3 regions of the Ideonella sp. FW305-24 genome follow, and region 3 is predicted to be linked to each of the others. Evidence: predicted binding sites of a transcription regulator. Region 3 holds the regulator's gene; each other region holds the start of a gene.
What was found. The regulator LexA, encoded in region 3, represses DNA repair genes until DNA is damaged. The targets are predictions, from matches to a motif close to ACTGTATNNNNATACAGT.
Positions count from the first base shown of each region.

Region 1: the regulator LexA is predicted to act here: its motif matches at 3,410-3,427, upstream of AC3WR5_RS12755 (ATP-dependent helicase).
Region 2: the regulator LexA is predicted to act here: its motif matches at 2,683-2,700, upstream of dinB (DNA polymerase IV).

Region 1 is NZ_JBYTAI010000004.1:182,993-188,511, reverse strand. It holds gene AC3WR5_RS12765 (winged helix-turn-helix domain-containing protein) at 1-1,349, shown strand, start outside; gene AC3WR5_RS12760 (diguanylate cyclase domain-containing protein) at 1,363-3,237, opposite strand; gene AC3WR5_RS12755 (ATP-dependent helicase) at 3,443-5,515, shown strand.
Region 2 is NZ_JBYTAI010000001.1:1,116,916-1,122,434, forward strand. It holds gene AC3WR5_RS04995 (GAF domain-containing hybrid sensor histidine kinase/response regulator) at 1-2,477, opposite strand, end outside; gene dinB (DNA polymerase IV) at 2,712-4,001, shown strand; gene AC3WR5_RS05005 (YbaN family protein) at 4,005-4,421, opposite strand; gene AC3WR5_RS05010 (hemerythrin domain-containing protein) at 4,533-5,042, shown strand; gene AC3WR5_RS05015 (LysR family transcriptional regulator) at 5,076-5,519, shown strand, end outside.
Region 3 is NZ_JBYTAI010000003.1:455,833-461,351, forward strand. It holds gene dnaE (DNA polymerase III subunit alpha) at 1-219, opposite strand, end outside; gene AC3WR5_RS11025 (MarR family winged helix-turn-helix transcriptional regulator) at 327-821, shown strand; gene AC3WR5_RS11030 (organic hydroperoxide resistance protein) at 863-1,288, shown strand; gene AC3WR5_RS11035 (esterase-like activity of phytase family protein) at 1,420-2,784, shown strand; gene AC3WR5_RS11040 (asparaginase) at 2,883-3,842, opposite strand; gene lexA (transcriptional repressor LexA) at 3,913-4,584, shown strand; gene AC3WR5_RS11050 (helix-hairpin-helix domain-containing protein) at 4,638-4,976, shown strand; gene AC3WR5_RS11055 (MFS transporter) at 5,083-5,519, opposite strand, start outside.

The sequences.
Region 1 (5,519 bases), on a different contig from region 3:
ACGAAGCCGTGGCCCAGCTGCGCAAGGCGCTGGGGCCGGACCACCTCGCCACCGTGCCGCGCAAAGGCTACCGGCTGACCGCGCGGGTGCACAGCCTTGCGGCTGCGCAGGACAGCGTGATGGCTCCGGCCCTGGGGCCGCATGCCATCGCCGTGCTGCCATTCCGCCAGCAGGGCCTGACGGGGCAGCATGCCTTCCTGCGCGACAGCTTGGCCGACGCGCTGATCAGCGAGCTCTCGCGCCAGCCTGGCCTGGCAGTCATCTCGCGCGGCACCATGCTGCACTACGACCCGGCCGCCGTGGTGCCGCAACAGGTGGCTCGCGAGCTGGGCGTCCAGCAAGTGGTCGAGGGCCTGCTCGGGCTGCATGGCGAGACGCTGGAGATCACGGTGCAAGTCGTCGATGGCCAGCGCGGCACCCAGCGCTGGGCCGACAGCGTGAGCCTGCCGCTGGCCAGATGGCCAGACGCCAGCGGCTTGGTGGTGGGCCGACTGGCGAGGGCGCTGAACCTCGAGCTGCGCGACCTGCTTGCCCACACGCCAGCACCCACCACTCAACCGGGGCTCCAAGCCTGGACCCTGGCAACACGTGCCTGGGTAGAGCTGTTTGGCAAACCCGAGGGGCCAGGCGTGAACGCACGCGCGGCGAACTGGGCCGAAGCAGCATTGGTGCTGCAGTCGCCACTGCCGCTGGCTTCCATCTGCCTGGCTTTTTGCCACTGGCGCGCCGCGCAGTTCGGCTGGGACGACACGCCGCGTGAGCAATTGCTGGCCTGCGCCCTGGCCCAGGCCGAGGCCGCGCTGCAGCACGGCCCGCAGGAGCCCGATGCGCACTATGTGCACGCCTTGATCGCTTACAGCCAGGGCGAGACCGCGCGCGCCGAAGAGGGCCTGCGCCATTGCCTGCGCCTGAGCAACTCGCACGCGCCGGCGCACGGGCTGCTGGCGCTGATCCGCACCCGCCGCGGCCATCCGCAGGAAGCAGCGGCGCTGTGCGAGCGCGCCTTTGCGCTGAGCCCGCGTGAGCCCCTGCGGGTCGTCTGGCACCTGGCACTGGCCTGGGCGGCATTGGCGATGGCGGATTTCCCCGCGGCGCTGGAAGCTTCGCAACAGGCCATGGCAGTGAACGCCGAATTCGCCACCGCCTACCTCACAGGCACCGCCGCAGCGCAGCAGTTGGGCGCGACCGCCCTGGTTCAGCGCTGGGTCACCTTCCTGCGCGAGCGCAGCGCATTCGACAGCCTGGCCGCGGTACAAGCACGCCTGCCACCCGCCACCGAACCGGCGCACCGCCAGCAAATGGTCCAGTTGCTGGCGCTCCTGCGGGCTGCCGGCCTACCGCCCCGGTGAAACCCATCCAGCTTCAGGCGTGCGCCTGGCCGCGGCCGGCGCGGCGCCTGGCCTTGTCGTCGTACATGGCCCGGTCGGCGTCCTGGATCAGCTGGTCCAGGTCATCGTCCCCGCCGAAGAACAGCCGAACGCCGATGCTCGCGCCGACGCAGGAGGCCATGCCCATGCTCAGCAGCCACGGCTGCGCCAGGGCCTGGGCGATCTTCTCGCGCACGCCGTCGGCAGCCTCGCTGGCCACGGCAAGTTCCTGGCCCAGGTTCTCGCAGATCACGACGAACTCGTCGCCGCCCAGCCGGGCCACGGTGTCGCTCTCGCGCACGGCGCTGCGCAGCCGCCGCGCCACCTCCACCAGCAAGCGGTCGCCCGCGTCGTGGCCGTGGCGGTCGTTGAGCTCCTTGAACTGATCCAGGTCGATGAACAGCACGGCGCCGTGGCTGTTCAGCCGGCGGCTGTTCTGCTGCGCGTGGCGCAGCCGGTCCAGCAGCAGGCGGCGGTTGGGCAGCCGGGTCAAGGGGTCATGGAAGGCCAGGCTGCGCACCTCTTCTTCCATCGCCTTCTGGCGGCTGATGTCGCGCGCGATCTTCGAGGCGCCGATCAGCTCGCCGGCCTGGTCGACCAGCGGCGAGATGGTCACCGACACCGGCACGCGCCGGCCGCTCTTGTGCAGCCGCTCGGTCTCGAAATGCTCGACCGGCTCGCCGCCGCGCAGACGCTCGATGATCGCCTCCTCCTCGTCGCGCCGCTCGGGCGGGAACAGACGCTGCAGCGGCTGGCCCAGCATCTCGGCCGCGCTGTAGCCGAAGATCTGCTCGGCGCCGCGATTCCAGCTGGTGACCTTGCCGTCCAGCGTCTTCGAGACGATGGCGTCCTGCGAGGATTCGACGATGGCCTCGAAGCGGCGCTGCGCAGCGTCCAGCTGCCGGCGCGAGACGCGGCGCAGCTGCAGCAACGCAAAGCCGGCCACTGCCAGCGTGCTCACGGCCAGCAGCACGATGCTGGTGTCCACGCGGTTCCAGCCGCTCGGGAAATCCGCCTCCGGCAGGCCAACCACCAAGTACAGCGGAAGGCCGCGCAGCTTGCGGTAGGCATTGATGCGCGAGACGCCGTCCAGTGCGGTGGCGGCCACGTATTCACCGGCATCCGGCCGCGCCGCAATCGCTTCGCGCAGCTGCTGCGACACCTCGCTGCGGCCGATGCCGCTGCGCCCGCTGTCCGGCCAGGGCTGGCGGTAGACCAGCGCCAGTCCGGCGGTGCGCAGCGTGGCCGCGCCGTGCGCGCCCAGGTCCACGTCGCGGAACACCGGGCCGAACAGGTCGACCGGCAGGTCCGCGCTGACGATGCCGAGGAACTCGCCCTGCCTTCCTTGCAGCGCCCGGCTCAGCATCATCACCCACGTCCCGGTTTCGTCATGCCGCACCGGCCCGGCGATCAGCAGGCCGGGCTCGCCGCCCTGGCGGGCACGCACGAAATCCTCCCGTTGCGCGAAGTGCTGCGCCGCGCTGCGCCCGACCTGGCCTTGCCCGTAGCGCAGCTGGCCCATCGCGTCCACCACCGTCATGCCGACGATCTCCGGCGCCGCGGCGCGGTAAGCCTGCAGCTCGCGCTCGGCATCGAACGGGCTGCTGGCATCGTCCAGCAAATGGTCCACCGCGTGGTAGGCAGCCACCTGCAGCATCAGGTCGATCTTGGTGAACACGTCCGTCACCCGGCCTTCGAGCAACCTTGCCAGGTTCTGCGTGGCGGCCGCGGCCCGCTCGCGCTGGCGCACCCGCTCCTGCCAGATGGACACCCCTGCCAGCGCCATCAGCAACATGGCCACCAGCACCGCCACGATGGCGTAGGGCAGCCAGTCGGACAGTCGCCGGGATGGGGGTCTTGGAACGGGCATGCGGCCTCATCTGCTGCGCCACGGCCGTCTCGCGCGTGGATGGCGGTGGGCCCCCGCGCGGCCCGCGGGCCTCGGTGAGGCTCGCGGCTTGTCCTGTCGGCCGACGTGAATCGGCGAAGTGTTACACGGAGACCGGCAGCGAACCAAGCCGCCGCCAGGCCGCCCCATCCCGACTGTTGATTCATCCAGTATGCTCGCAGCCGCGATGCAGACCCTGACCCGACCCGACGTGCCACCGCCCCCCGGCACCGACCCGCTGGCCGCGCTGAACGATGCCCAGCGCGAGGCCGCCAGCCACCTCGGCGGCCCGCTGCTGGTGATTGCCGGCGCAGGCTCGGGCAAGACGCTGACGCTGGCCGCCCGCGTGGCCCAACTGGTGCTGAACGGCGCCGACCCGCAGCGCCTGCTGCTGCTCACGTTTTCGCGCCGCGCCGCACAGGAACTGCAGCGCCGCTGCGCCGCCCTGCTGCACCAGGCGCTGGGCCTGAAGCCCATCCAGGCCGCGCCGGTGCTGCCCTGGGCCGGCACCTTCCACAGCGTGGGCGCACGGCTGCTGCGCGAGCAGGCGCTGGCCATCGGCCTGTCCGAGCAGTTCACCGTGCTGGACCGCGGCGACGCCGAGGACCTGATGGCCCTGGTGCGCCAGCAGCGCGGCCTGGCCGCCACCGCCAAGCGCTTCCCGATGAAAGGCACCTGCCTGTCCATCTACTCGCGCTGCGTCAACAGCCAGAGCGCCGTCGGCCCGGTGGTGCAGCAGGTCTTCCCGTGGTGCCAGGACTGGGTGGACGAGCTGCAAGCCCTGTTCGCCGACTACGAAGCCGCCAAGCAGGACCAGCAGGTGCTGGACTACGACGACCTGCTGCTGTGGTGGCACACGATGATGCAGGAGCCGGCCATCGCCGGCCCGCTTTCCGAGCGCTTCCAGCACGTGCTGGTCGACGAATACCAGGACACCAACCGCCTGCAGGCCGGCATCCTGCGCGCGCTCAAGCCTGGCGGCGGAGGTGTCACCGTGGTGGGTGATGACGCGCAAGCCATCTACGGCTTCCGCGCCGCCGAAGTGCGCAACATCCTGGACTTCCCCGGCCAGTATTCGCCGGCCGCGCGCATCGTCACGCTGGATCGCAACTACCGCTCCACGCAACCCTTGCTCGACGCCGCGAACGCGGTCATCGCGCTCGCACCCGAGCGCTTTGCCAAGACGCTGTGGACCGACCGCGCCTCGGCCGAGAAGCCACGCCTGGTGACCGTGGAAGACGAGCCCACGCAGGCGCGCTGGGTCTGCGAGCAGGTGCTGGCGCGGCGCGAGCAGGGGCTCACGCTGAAGCGCCAGGCGGTGCTGTTCCGCAGCTCGCACCACAGCGCCGCGCTGGAGCTGGAACTCGCGCGCCGGCGCATTCCGTTCGTCAAGTACGGCGGCCTGAAATTCCTCGAGGCCGCGCATGTGAAAGACGTGCTGGCGGTGCTGCGCTGGGCCGAGAACCCGCGCAACCGCCTGGCCGGCCTGCGCGTGGCGCTGCTGGTGCCCGGCATCGGCCCGGCGCATGCACGCCGGCTGCTGGACACGCTTGCCGCCGCCGCGGACCCGGGCGCCGCAATGGCGACCTGGCAACCGCCCGCTGCCGCCACCGTCGAATGGCAGGCCCTGGCCACGCTGTGGCTGGCGCTGCGCCGCGGCGAGCCCGGCTGGCCCGGCGAGCTGCAGGCGATTGCCGACTGGTATGCCCCGCAGCTGGAGCGCCTGCACGAACACGCCGCCGCGCGCCAGACCGACATCGACCAGCTCGTGCAACTGGCCCGCGGCCAGCGCAGCCGCGAGCGTTTCCTCACCGAGCTGGCGCTGGACCCGCCGGAGGCCAGCAGCGACAACGCCGGTGACCCGTCATTGGACGAGGACTACCTGATCCTCTCCACCATCCACGCCGCCAAGGGCCAGGAATGGCAGGCCGTGACGCTGCTGAACGTCGTGGACGGCTGCGTGCCGGGCGACCTCGGCGTGGGCACCACGGCCGAGCTGGAGGAAGAGCGCCGGCTGCTCTACGTGGCCATGACGCGCGCCCGCCAGCACCTGGACCTGATCGTGCCTCAGCGCTTCTACGTGACCCAGCAGCACCGCCACGGCGACCGCCACATGTACGGTGCCCGCAGCCGCTTCCTGCCGCCCGAGCTGCTGCCGCTGTTCACACACGCCACGCCGCGCGCCGACGGCAGCGAACCCACGCGCCCGACCACCCAGGTCATGGACCTGCGCGAGAAGCTGCGCAGCCGCTGGGGCTGAGCAC
Region 2 (5,519 bases), on a different contig from region 3:
ACCGCGTTCTCCGCGAAGCCGGTGATGAACAACACCTTCAGCGCCGGCCGGGCCACGCGCGCCTGGTCAGCCACCTGGCGGCCATTCATGCCGCCGGGCAGGCCAACGTCGGTGATCAGCAGGTCGATGGGCGTGTCCGATTGCAGCATGCGCAGCCCGCTGGCGCCCTCGCCTGCCTCCAGCGTGGTGTAGCCAGCCTCCTGCAGCACGCTGGTGATCAACATGCGGATGGCGGGCTCGTCGTCGATCACCAGCACCGTTTCGCCAGCGCCCAGGCCGTGGTGCTCGGCTTCGGGCTCTGGCGCAGACAGGTCCTCGCCGGTGTGCCGCGGCAGGTACAGGCACATCGTCGTGCCCTTGCCAAGCTCGGAATAGATGCGCACCTGACCGCCAGACTGGCGCACGAAGCCGTAGACCATGGACAGGCCCAGCCCGGTGCCCTCACCGAGTGGCTTGGTGGTGAAAAACGGATCGAAGGCGCGGGCGATGACCTCGGGCGCCATGCCGGTGCCGGTGTCGGTCACGCAGATCGACACGTACTGGCCCGGCGGCAGCTCGCGCTCCTTGGCCGCACGCTCGTCCAGCCACTTGTTGGCGGTCTCGATGGTCAGCCGCCCGCCCTGCGGCGCCATCGCGTCGCGGGCGTTGATGCACAGGTTCAACAAGGCGTTTTCCAGCTGCGACGGGTCGACCTTGATGGTCCACACGCCGCCCGCACCGACCACTTCCAGCTCGACATTCGGGCCGACGCTGCGCCGCACCAGGTCTTCCATGCCGGCGATCAGGCGGTTGGCGTCGACCGGCCTCGGGTCCAGCGTCTGCTGGCGCGAGAAGGCCAGCAGACGGTGCGTCAGTGCCGCGGCGCGCCGGGTCGCCCCCTGCGCGGTGCCGATGAAGCGCTCCACCCCGGCGGTGCGCCCTTCCGCCAGCCGCCGGCTCAGCAGTTCCAGGCTGCCGCTGATGGCGGCCAGCAGGTTGTTGAAGTCGTGCGCGATGCCGCCGGTCAACTGGCCCACCGCCTCCATCTTCTGCGACTGCCGCAAGGCCTCGTGCGCCGCGGCGAGTTCGGCTTGCGCCTGTTTCTCGACCGTGACGTCACGACCATAGGCAAACACCAGCTCGCCCTCGGTGGCGGTGTGCCAGGAAATCCAGCGCAGCGAGCCGTCCTTGTGAAGGTAGCGGTTCTCGAAGCCGGTCAGGTTGCGCTTGCTGAGCGCGGCATCCAGTCCGGTCTGGGTCAAGCCAGCGTCCCCGGGCCAGACGAAGGCCACGAAGCTGCGGCCTATCACCTCTTCCGGCCGGTAGCCCAGGATCGCCGTCCATGCGGGATTGACGTCGCGGAAGACGCCATCGGCCCCGATCACCACCAGCAGGTCGCGCGAATTGCGCCACACCCGGTCGCGCTCCTCGGTGCGGGCCACCACCTGCTGCTCCAGCGAGGCGGCCAATTGCCGCAGGTCTTCCTCGGCCCGCCGCCGCTCCACCGCGCTGCGCGTGCGCTCGGCCACCTCGCGAATCAACGCCAGCTCCTCCTGGGGCCACTCGCGGGGCTGCGCATGGTTCAGGTACAGCAGCGCCACCAGCCCGCCCTGCTCGGTCACCGGCATGTTGACCAGCGCGTGCGCGCTGATCGCCTTCAGCGCGCCGGCGGTGGCGGCGGTTCGCGGGTCCAGGTCGGCGTTGCTGACCACCACGGTGCGGCCGGCCTTCAGGTCCTCGATGTAGGAGCCATAGTCCCGGAAGTGCAGCACACCGGCCAGGCTGCGGATGCCGGGCGCATTCCAGTCGCGCTCGATGCTGATGGTCTCGTCGGCCTTGCTGACCGTGCCGTAGCCGGCGCGGCTCACTCCCAGCGCGCGGCCCAGGATCTCGGCCGCGGCAAACGACAGGTCCGAAGGGTCGTCCAGCTCACGAAAGCGCTCGGCCAGCGCCACCAGCACGTTCTGCCGCGTGTCGCCACTGCGCAGCGCGCTCACCGCCTGCAGCCGGTCCGTGGTTTCGATGCACACGCCGAACAAACCGGCCACCTGCGCCGCTTCGTCCCGCATGGGCGTGTACGAGAAGTCGAAGCTGGCGTCCCTGACCACACCGTCCCGGTCCAGCCCGACGGTGAAGCCGTCCATGTGCACCGCCTCGCCGGCAAACACCTGTTCGAACAGCGGCGCCAGGTCGCCCCAGGCTTCCTGCCAGACCTGCGCACTGGGCTGGCCCAGCGCAGCCGGATGCTTGCGGCCGAGGATGGGTGCAAAGGCGTCGTTGTAGAACCAGGTCTGCTGCGGCCCCCAGGCCAGGAACATGGGCTGGCGGGCGGCCAGCAGCATGCCCAGCACCGTCTTCAGCGACTGCGGCCAGCCTACAGTCGGGCCCAGCGGCGTGGCGGCCCAGTCGAAGCTGCGCACCAGGGCGCCCATCTGGCCGCCGCCCGGCAGGAAGTCAAAGGCTGGCGCTTGTGCGCCCGGGTCAAGCTGGCCAGCCAATGGCGTCTCCCAGGGCCGCGTGTCCCGCGGCATGCAGATGTGAACGAGGTCCGGTGGCGCGGCAGTCGTGCCGTCCCGCGCGCCGGATGCCAGCCCGGGACCATACCGCAACAAGCTGGCGGCCCCACGTCAGACGACACCGCTTCGCAAGCCGCCGGCAGCGATGCCGGCAGGCGGCGGCGGGGTGTCGGGGCGCAGTCAAAAGACTGATAATCCATCCAGTTGTTACCCACCATGCCTGCCAACCCGACACCGCCACGCCGGCTCATCGCCCACCTCGACATGGACGCGTTCTACGCCTCCTGCGAGCTGCTGCGTTACCCGGACCTGCGCGGCGAGCCGGTGGTGATCGGCGGCGGCCGGCGCCACCAGCCCGAACTGCAGCCCGACGGCACGCGGCGCTACGCCAGGCTGGCCGACTACGCCGGCCGCGGCGTGGTCACCACCGCCACCTACGCCGCCCGGGCCTTCGGCGTGCACTCGGCCATGGGCCTGATGAAGGCCGCCGCGCTGGCGCCACAGGCTGTTTTGCTGCCCACCGATTTCGATCTCTACAAGCGCTGCTCGCGCGCCTTCAAGGCTGCCGTGGCCGAGCTGGCGCCGGTGATCGAGGACCGCGGCATCGACGAGATCTACATCGACCTCACCGAGGTGCCCGGCGCGCAGGACACCATCGGCCACGACCCGCTGGGCGGCGCCCGCGCGCTGGCCCGCGAGATCAAGAACAACGTGCAGCGCGCCACCGGCCTGACCTGCTCCATCGGCGTGACGCCAAACAAGCTGCTGTCCAAGCTGGCCTCGGAGCTGGACAAGCCGGACGGGTTGACGGTGCTGACGCTGGACGAGATCCCGACCCGCATCTGGCCGCTGCCGGTGCGCAAGCTCAACGGCATCGGCCCCAAGGCCGGTGCCAAGCTGGCGGGGCTGGGGCTGGAGACGCTGGGCCAGCTGGCGCAGTGCGAGCCCGAGTGGCTGATCGAGCGCTTCGGCCAGAGCTACGGCGCCTGGCTGCACCGTGCCGCCTGGGGCCGCGACGAGCGCCCGCTGGTGACCGACAGCGAGCCCGTTTCGATGAGCCGCGAGACCACCTTCGACCGCGACCTGCACGCGGTGCGCGACCGCAGCCAGCTCTCGGCCATCTTCACCGAGCTGTGCCAGCGCGTGGCCGAGGACCTGCAACGCAAGGGCTACGTCGGCCGCACCGTGGGCATCAAGCTGCGCTTTGACGACTTCAAGATCGTGACCCGCGACCTGACGCTGCCGGCCAACACCGCCGACTTCGCGAGCATCCGCCAGGCCGCGGGCCAGTGCCTGAAGCGCGTGGACCTGCGCCGCCGGCTGCGCCTGCTGGGCGTGCGCGTGGGCAACCTGCATCGCGCGGATCTGCCGGAGCTGCCTTCGCGCCGCAGCACGCGCGCGCCGGCCCGCCCTGGCCGGCCAGCGCCAAAACCTGCGGCGACCGCAGTGCTGGTCGCCCGCGAGCCGGGGCTGTTCGACGACCTGCCGGACGAAGCGCCGGGTTGACGCTCAGTCGCCTCGCGGCGGGCGAGTCGGCAGATGCCACAGCCACAGCGCCACCAGCGTGCAGCAGAGCGCCGGCGTCCAGCGCCAGATCGGCGAAGGAATCGTCCACCAGGCCCACAGCGAGCTGGCGCTCATCATCGCGGTGGCCAGTTGCTTGGCGCGCAGCGGCACCGCGCGGTTGGCACGCCAGTCGCGCACGATGGGGCCCAGGTGCCGGTGCGTCACCAGCCAGTGCTCCCAGCGCTCGCTGCCCTTGGAGAAGCACCAGGCGGCCAGCAGCACAAACGGGGTGGTCGGCAGCAGCGGCAGGAAGATGCCGATCACGCCCAGCAGCAGCGACAGCCCGCCCGCCAGCAGCCACAGCGGCCTCAGCCAGGCCAGGCGGCGCGTGGGCAGGGGCGACACAACAGGCGGCGGCATCGCGGCATTGTCACCTCGGCCTGCCATTGCGGGCTTCTTGCGCCAACGCAAGGCCCGCCGCGCCAGCGCTGCCCACAATCGACCGCACCGCTTGCACTGCCACGACCCACCATGCCCTTGCTCGACTGGTCCCCCTCGCTGCAGCTGGACCACCCGGAAATGGACCAGACCCACCAGGCCTTCATCACGCTGCTGGGCCAGACCGAACGCGCGCTGGCACAAGGTGCAGGCCCCAGCGCACTGGCCCACTGGGCCGAACTCGTGTTGCACACCGTGGGCCACTTCGGTCAGGAAGACCGCTGGATGCTGGCCACCGGCTTCGCGCCGGACAACTGCCACAGCCGCCAGCATGCACAGGTGCTGACGGTGCTGGAAGAGGTGGGCCGCCTGGCAGCCGACATCGGTGACTTCCGGCCGATGAGTGACTGCCTGCCCGGGCTGGCGCAGTGGTTTGTCGGGCATGTCCAAAGCATGGACGCCGCCCTCGCCGCCCACCTGCAGCAACTCGGCTTCGACCCCAGCACCGGCGCCATGGCCCATCCGCCCGCGCCCGAGCATGCCCCGATGAGCGGCTGCGGCGGCAGCCAGTGCACGCCCGCACCGCAGCCCGCCACCGCCTGAGCCGCCCGGGCCTGACCCGCTAAAGTCCGGCGCATGGCCGCGCCGCACGATGCTTCGCCCTTCCCACTCTCGACAGAGGCCGGCATGCGCCTGCCTTCGCTGGACGCCCTGCGCGCGTTTGACGCTGCCGCCCGGCTGGGCACCTTCGAACGCGCTGCGGAGTCGCTGCACATCACGGCCAGCGCCATCGGCAAGCGCATCGCGGCGCTGGAAGAACTGCTGGGCGTGGCGCTGTTCCAGCGCGGAGGCAAGGCCCTGCTGCTGAGCGCCGCCGGGCGCGAATACCTGGGCTCGGTGCGCAGCGCGCTGGAACTGCTGGCCGCCGTGCCGCTGCACCAGCGCGCGGCCCAGCAGCGGCCGCGGCTGCGGCTGTGCGCGCCGCCCACCTTCGCACGCCAGGTCCTGGTGCCGGCCCTGCCCGGCTTTGCCGCCGAGCAGCCGGGCGTGGAGCTGGAGATCGTGCTGTCGGCCCCGTTC
Region 3 (5,519 bases):
GTCCAGCGGCTCGACCCAAGCATCTGCGCCGATCAGGGGCTTCACCCCTTTGCCACGGCAAGCCTTGTAGAACTTCACCGTGCCGAACATGTTGGCAAGGTCGCTGATGCCCAGTGCGATCTGCTGGTCTGCCTTGGCAGCGGCGGCGGCGTCATCGATCCGCAAGGTGCCGTCGACAACAGAGAACTCGGTGTGGCTGCGCAGGTGAACAAAAGGCATCCCCCATTCTACGGAGCCGCTCTCTGCACAGCCGCGCTGCGGCCGACGTGGTCAGGCAAAGACCATTTAAGTTGTGTGCAATTTAATTGCGAGCTACATTAATACTCATGGACACCGAACACGGCCCCACCTCCGCCGCCGCGAACACCGCGTCTGCCGACTGGCTGGCGCTGGATCACCAGTTGTGCTTCGCGCTGTATTCGACCTCGCTGGCGATGACCAAGCTCTACAAGCCGCTGCTCGAGCCGATGGGGCTGACCTATCCGCAGTACCTCGTGATGCTGGTGCTGTGGGAGCAGAAGCCGGAAGGCAACGCGCTGACCGTCTCGGCGTTGGGCGAACGGCTGAACCTCGATTCCGGCACGCTCACACCGCTGCTCAAACGCCTGGAAGCCGCCGGCCTGATCACCCGCCAGCGGGATGCCGGGGATGAGCGCCGCGTGCGCGTGCAGCCCACCCGTGCCGGCCACCAGCTTCGCGAGCAGGCACTGCGCATCCCACCCACTGTTGCGTGCGCCATCCAGTGCGAACTGCACGAGATTTCCCAGCTCACCCAGCGCCTGAGGGTGCTGCGGGAGCAACTTCTACAGGCCCAGGCCTGAACCTTTCCCTTCCTCCCTCAAACGTTCAACAGGAGATCAACATGGCCCTCGAAAAAGTCCTCTACACCGCCACCGCCACTGCCACCGGTGGCCGCACCGGCACCGCCGCTTCGGACGACGGCCGCCTGTCGCTCAGCCTCAGCACGCCCAAGGAACTGGGCGGCGACAGCGGCGCCGGCACCAACCCCGAGCAGTTGTTCGCTGCCGGCTACTCGGCCTGCTTCATCGGCGCGATGAAGGCGGTTGCCGGCAAGCAGAAGATCTCGCTGCCGGCCGAGGTGTCCATCACTTCCAAGGTCGGCATTGGCCCGATCCCGACCGGCTTCAGCATCCAGGTCGCGATGTCCATCAGCATCCCGGGCATGGACAAGGCCGCCGCCGAAGCGCTGGTCGCCGCCGCGCACCAGGTCTGCCCATACTCGAACGCCACCCGCGGCAACATCGACGTCAGCCTGACGGTGGTCTGAAGCCGAAGCGCCCGGCTCGCCGGGCGGTCCCGATCCAGCGCCGACCGAGGCCTCGCTTCGGTCGGCGTTGTCACGATGACGTCACGCGGGCGCCACAGACTGCCGGCCTCTTACGAGGAACTTCAGCAGTCATGAAAAACGCCACGATCTCGACCCTCGCGCTGGCCGCCGCCGCCACCTTCACCACACTGGCCGCCGTGTCGCCGGCCCAGGCCGCCGTCACGCTGATCGCCAAGGGCAGCCTGCCCGCCACCGGCGCCGACCTGAGCGGCTTCACCAACACGCTGGAAAGCGGCGTCAGTGCCAACCTGCTGGGCGGCATCGGTTCAGGCCTGGCCTGGGCTGGCGGCAGCACCTTCCTGGCCATGCCGGACCGAGGCCCGAACGCCAATGCGTGGAATCCGGCCGTGGACGACACGACCACCTTCATCCCCCGCTTCCACACGCTGGACCTGAGCCTGAGCCCCGCCACCAGCGGCAGCCTGCCGTTCGACCTGAGCATCACGCTGCAGAAGACCACGCCGCTGTTCTCGACCGACGCGCTGAACTACGGTCCGGCCGTGCCCACCGCGAACACCCGCCAGAAGCACTACTTCACCGGCCGCTCGGACAACTTCGCTGCCGGCAGCAATTCGACCAATACCTTGAACGCTCGCCTTGACCCGGAAGGCATCCGCGTCTCGAAGAGCACCAACCTCGTCTACATCACCGACGAGTACGGCCCTTACGTCTACACCTTCAACCGCACGACCGGCAAGCGCGTGGGCATGTTCACGCTGCCGGCAAAGTTCACGGCAGCCAACCTGTCGTCACAAGGTGCCGCCGAAATCAGCGGCAACACTTCGGGCCGTGTGGCCAACAAGGGCATGGAAGGCCTGGCCATCACGCCGGACGGCAAGACCCTGGTCGGCTTCGAGCAAAGTCCGCTGATCCAGGACGGCGGTGACGGCGGCAACATGAACCGCATCATCACCATCGACGTGAAGACCGGCGCGACCCACGAATACGCCTACGACAACCACCTGGCCGCGACCAACAAGAACTACAACAGCAGCGAACTGCTGGCGCTGAACAACCACGAATTCCTGGTGCTGGAGCGCGACGGCAAGGGCCTGGGTGACGGCTCCAAGGCGGTGATCAAGCAGATCTGGAAGCTCAGCCTGGCCGGTGCCACCGACATCAGCGACCTGAGCGGCACCGCCAACCTGCAGCCGTTTGCCGTCACCAAGACGCTGTTCCTGGACATCGCCGCCACGCTGATGGCCGCCGGCTTCGCCGACACGCAGATCCCCGCCAAGCTCGAAGGCATGGCCTTCGGCGACGACGTGGTGATCGACGGCGTGACCAAGCACACCCTCTACATCGCCAACGACAACGACTTCCTCGCCAACGTCGGCGGCCTGGACAACCCGAACCAGATTTTCGTTTTTGCCTTCGACGAAAACGACCTGGGCGGCTCGCCATTCGTGAACCAGGTCTTCAAGCCGGCTCAGTGAGCCCGAGGCGGCGCATCACGCGCCGCTCGGTACCGTTTGACAGCTGACAGCTGAGCGCCGATGCGGGGCCACCCGCATCGGCTTTTTTCATGGGCGCATCAAGCGCCTGCGCCCTCGCCCACCAGCAGGCGCAGCAGCAACTCCACCCGCGCCTTGGCCGGTGTCAGCTCGGCGGCGCTTGGCAATGCGTCGGCCGGTGCACCGACCACGCCGCCGCCCAGGCAGCGGCTGGCCCGCAGCACCGCCACGCCCTGTGCGACTGCCTTGCACAAAGCAAGCTCCAGCGACTGGTGCACCGTGCCGTTGCCCGTGCCCTGCACCACCAGCCCGCGGCAGCCCAGTCCGAGCAGCGCCTCGACCAAGGTACCGTCGCTGCCGGCATGACTGGCGAGGATCTCCACCCGCGGCCACTCGGCCACCGGTGCCTGCCAGCGCGCCGGCAAGGCCTCGTCCGTCGGCCAGGGCCGCAAGGGCTTCAGCACGCCTTCTTCGATCAGCGCGAGCGGACCGGCATCACCAGAGCTGAACGCATCGACGCGGTAGCCGTGCCACTTGCGCACATCCAGCGCCCCATGCACCCGGCCGGCCAGCACCGCGAGCACGCCGCTCACACCAGGCCTGGCGGCCACCGTCACGGCGTCCAGCAGGTTCTGCGGCCCGTCGGCCAGCAGCGCGGTCGCCGGCCGCATCGCGGCGGTCAGTACCACCGGCTTGCTCGGCGCCAGCGTGCGCTGCAGGAACCAGGCGGTTTCCTCCAGCGTGTCGGTGCCATGGGTGATGACGATGCCGGCCACATCGGGCCGCGCGAGATGTCGTTCAACGGCTAGCGCCAGTTGCTGCCACACGGCGTGCGTCATGTCCTTGCTGTCGAGCTGCACCAGTTGCTCGGCCTGCAGCGAGAAGCGCGACAGCGCCGGCACCGCGGCCGGCAGTTGCGCCACGCCGATCTGCCCTGCGGTGTAGCCGACGTTGTCATCGGCCCGGCCGGCCTGGCCGGCGATGGTGCCGCCCGTTCCCAGCAACACCACATGGGACACGGCCACTGATTCGTTTTGCATTTTGTGGAAGTCTGGATAAAAATACAGATACTGGATACAACCTCAGCCCGCCCGCGCTGGCTGCAAGCTCATGGACAGTCCCAAGCTCACCGCCCGGCAGCAGCAGATTCTCGACCTGGTGCAAACCACCATCGAACGCACTGGCGCCCCACCCACGCGGGCCGAAATCGCCACCGAGCTGGGCTTCAAGTCGCCCAATGCGGCCGAAGAACATCTGCAGGCGCTGGCCCGCAAAGGCGTGATCGAACTGGTGGGCGGCACGTCCCGTGGCATTCGCCTGCAGAGCGGCACTTTACGCGCGCTCAACGAGGCGCGTGGCAAGCAGTTTTCGCTGCCTTTGCCCAGCCTGGCGCAGCTCACGCTGCCACTGGTTGGCCGTGTGGCGGCGGGCCACCCCATCCTGGCGCAAGAGCACATCTCGCAGACCTACCTGCTCGAAGCCAGCCTGTTTCCCAGCCGTCCCGACTACCTGCTGAAGGTCAAGGGCATGAGCATGCGGGATGCCGGCATCGTCGATGGCGACCTGCTCGCGGTGCAGAAGACCAGCGAAGCGCGCAACGGCCAGATTGTCGTGGCCAGGCTGGACGATGAAGTCACCGTCAAGCGCTTCCAGCGCAGCGCCGGCCTGATTGAGCTGCTGCCCGAGAACCCGGACTTCGAACCCATCCAGGTCAGGCCAGGCGAGTCCTTCGAGATTGAAGGCATTGCGGTGGGCCTGCTGCGTCAGAACATGATGTTCTGACCCCGCTGGCCGGAGGTATTCCTGCAGGCGAGCTCCCGACGAGGTCAAAACCCATGAGCGCGATCAAGAGCCCAAAAGCTGCCTCCGCAGCCGATTGCCAGCGGCTGGAGCAGCTGCCCAACGTGGGCCCGGCGATGGCCGGCGACTTGCGCGCGCTGGGCATCCTGCATCCGGCCGAACTGGCCCGGCACGACGCGCTGCAGCTTTACCGCCAACTGGAGAAACTGACCGGCAAGCACCAGGACCCTTGCGTGCTGGACACCTTCATGGCGATTGTCGATTTCATGCAGGGCGCCGCGCCCCGGCCCTGGTGGGACTACACCGCGCAGCGCAAGCAAGTGCACGGCGAGCTGCACCCGGCGCCGCGGCACGCGGAACCACAAGGCTCATGAGAAAACGCAGGGCCGCCCCAAGTTTTCTCATCCCCCTCGGGGGGCCTGACGCGAAGCGGCAGGTCTGGGGGCGCTCTCAGGCCGCGGCCTGACAGCCCACCCCGCGTCAAACCGGTGCCGTCTCGGGCTGCAGGCGATCCCGCTGTGCCAGCGCCGGGAACAGCTTCCACCACAGCGCCACGACGAGCAGCGTGCCGAAGCCACCCAGCAGCACCGAGCCAACCGGCCCGAGCAAGGCCGCGGTGGCGCCCGATTCGAACTCGCCGAGCTGGTTGCTGGCGCCGATGAACACCGAATTCACCGCGCCGACCCGGCCGCGCATGTCGTCAGGCGTCTCGAGCTGCACCAGTGACTGGCGAATCACCACGCTGAACATGTCGGCCGCGCCGCTGATGGCCAACACCACAAAGGCGAACCAGAACGAGGTGGCCAGCGCAAACGCAATGGTCGCGAAACCAAAGACCGCCACCGCGCCCAGCAGCCAATGCCCGGCCCGGCTGGTGATGGGCATGCGCGAAAGCCATACGCCGATGATGACGGCGC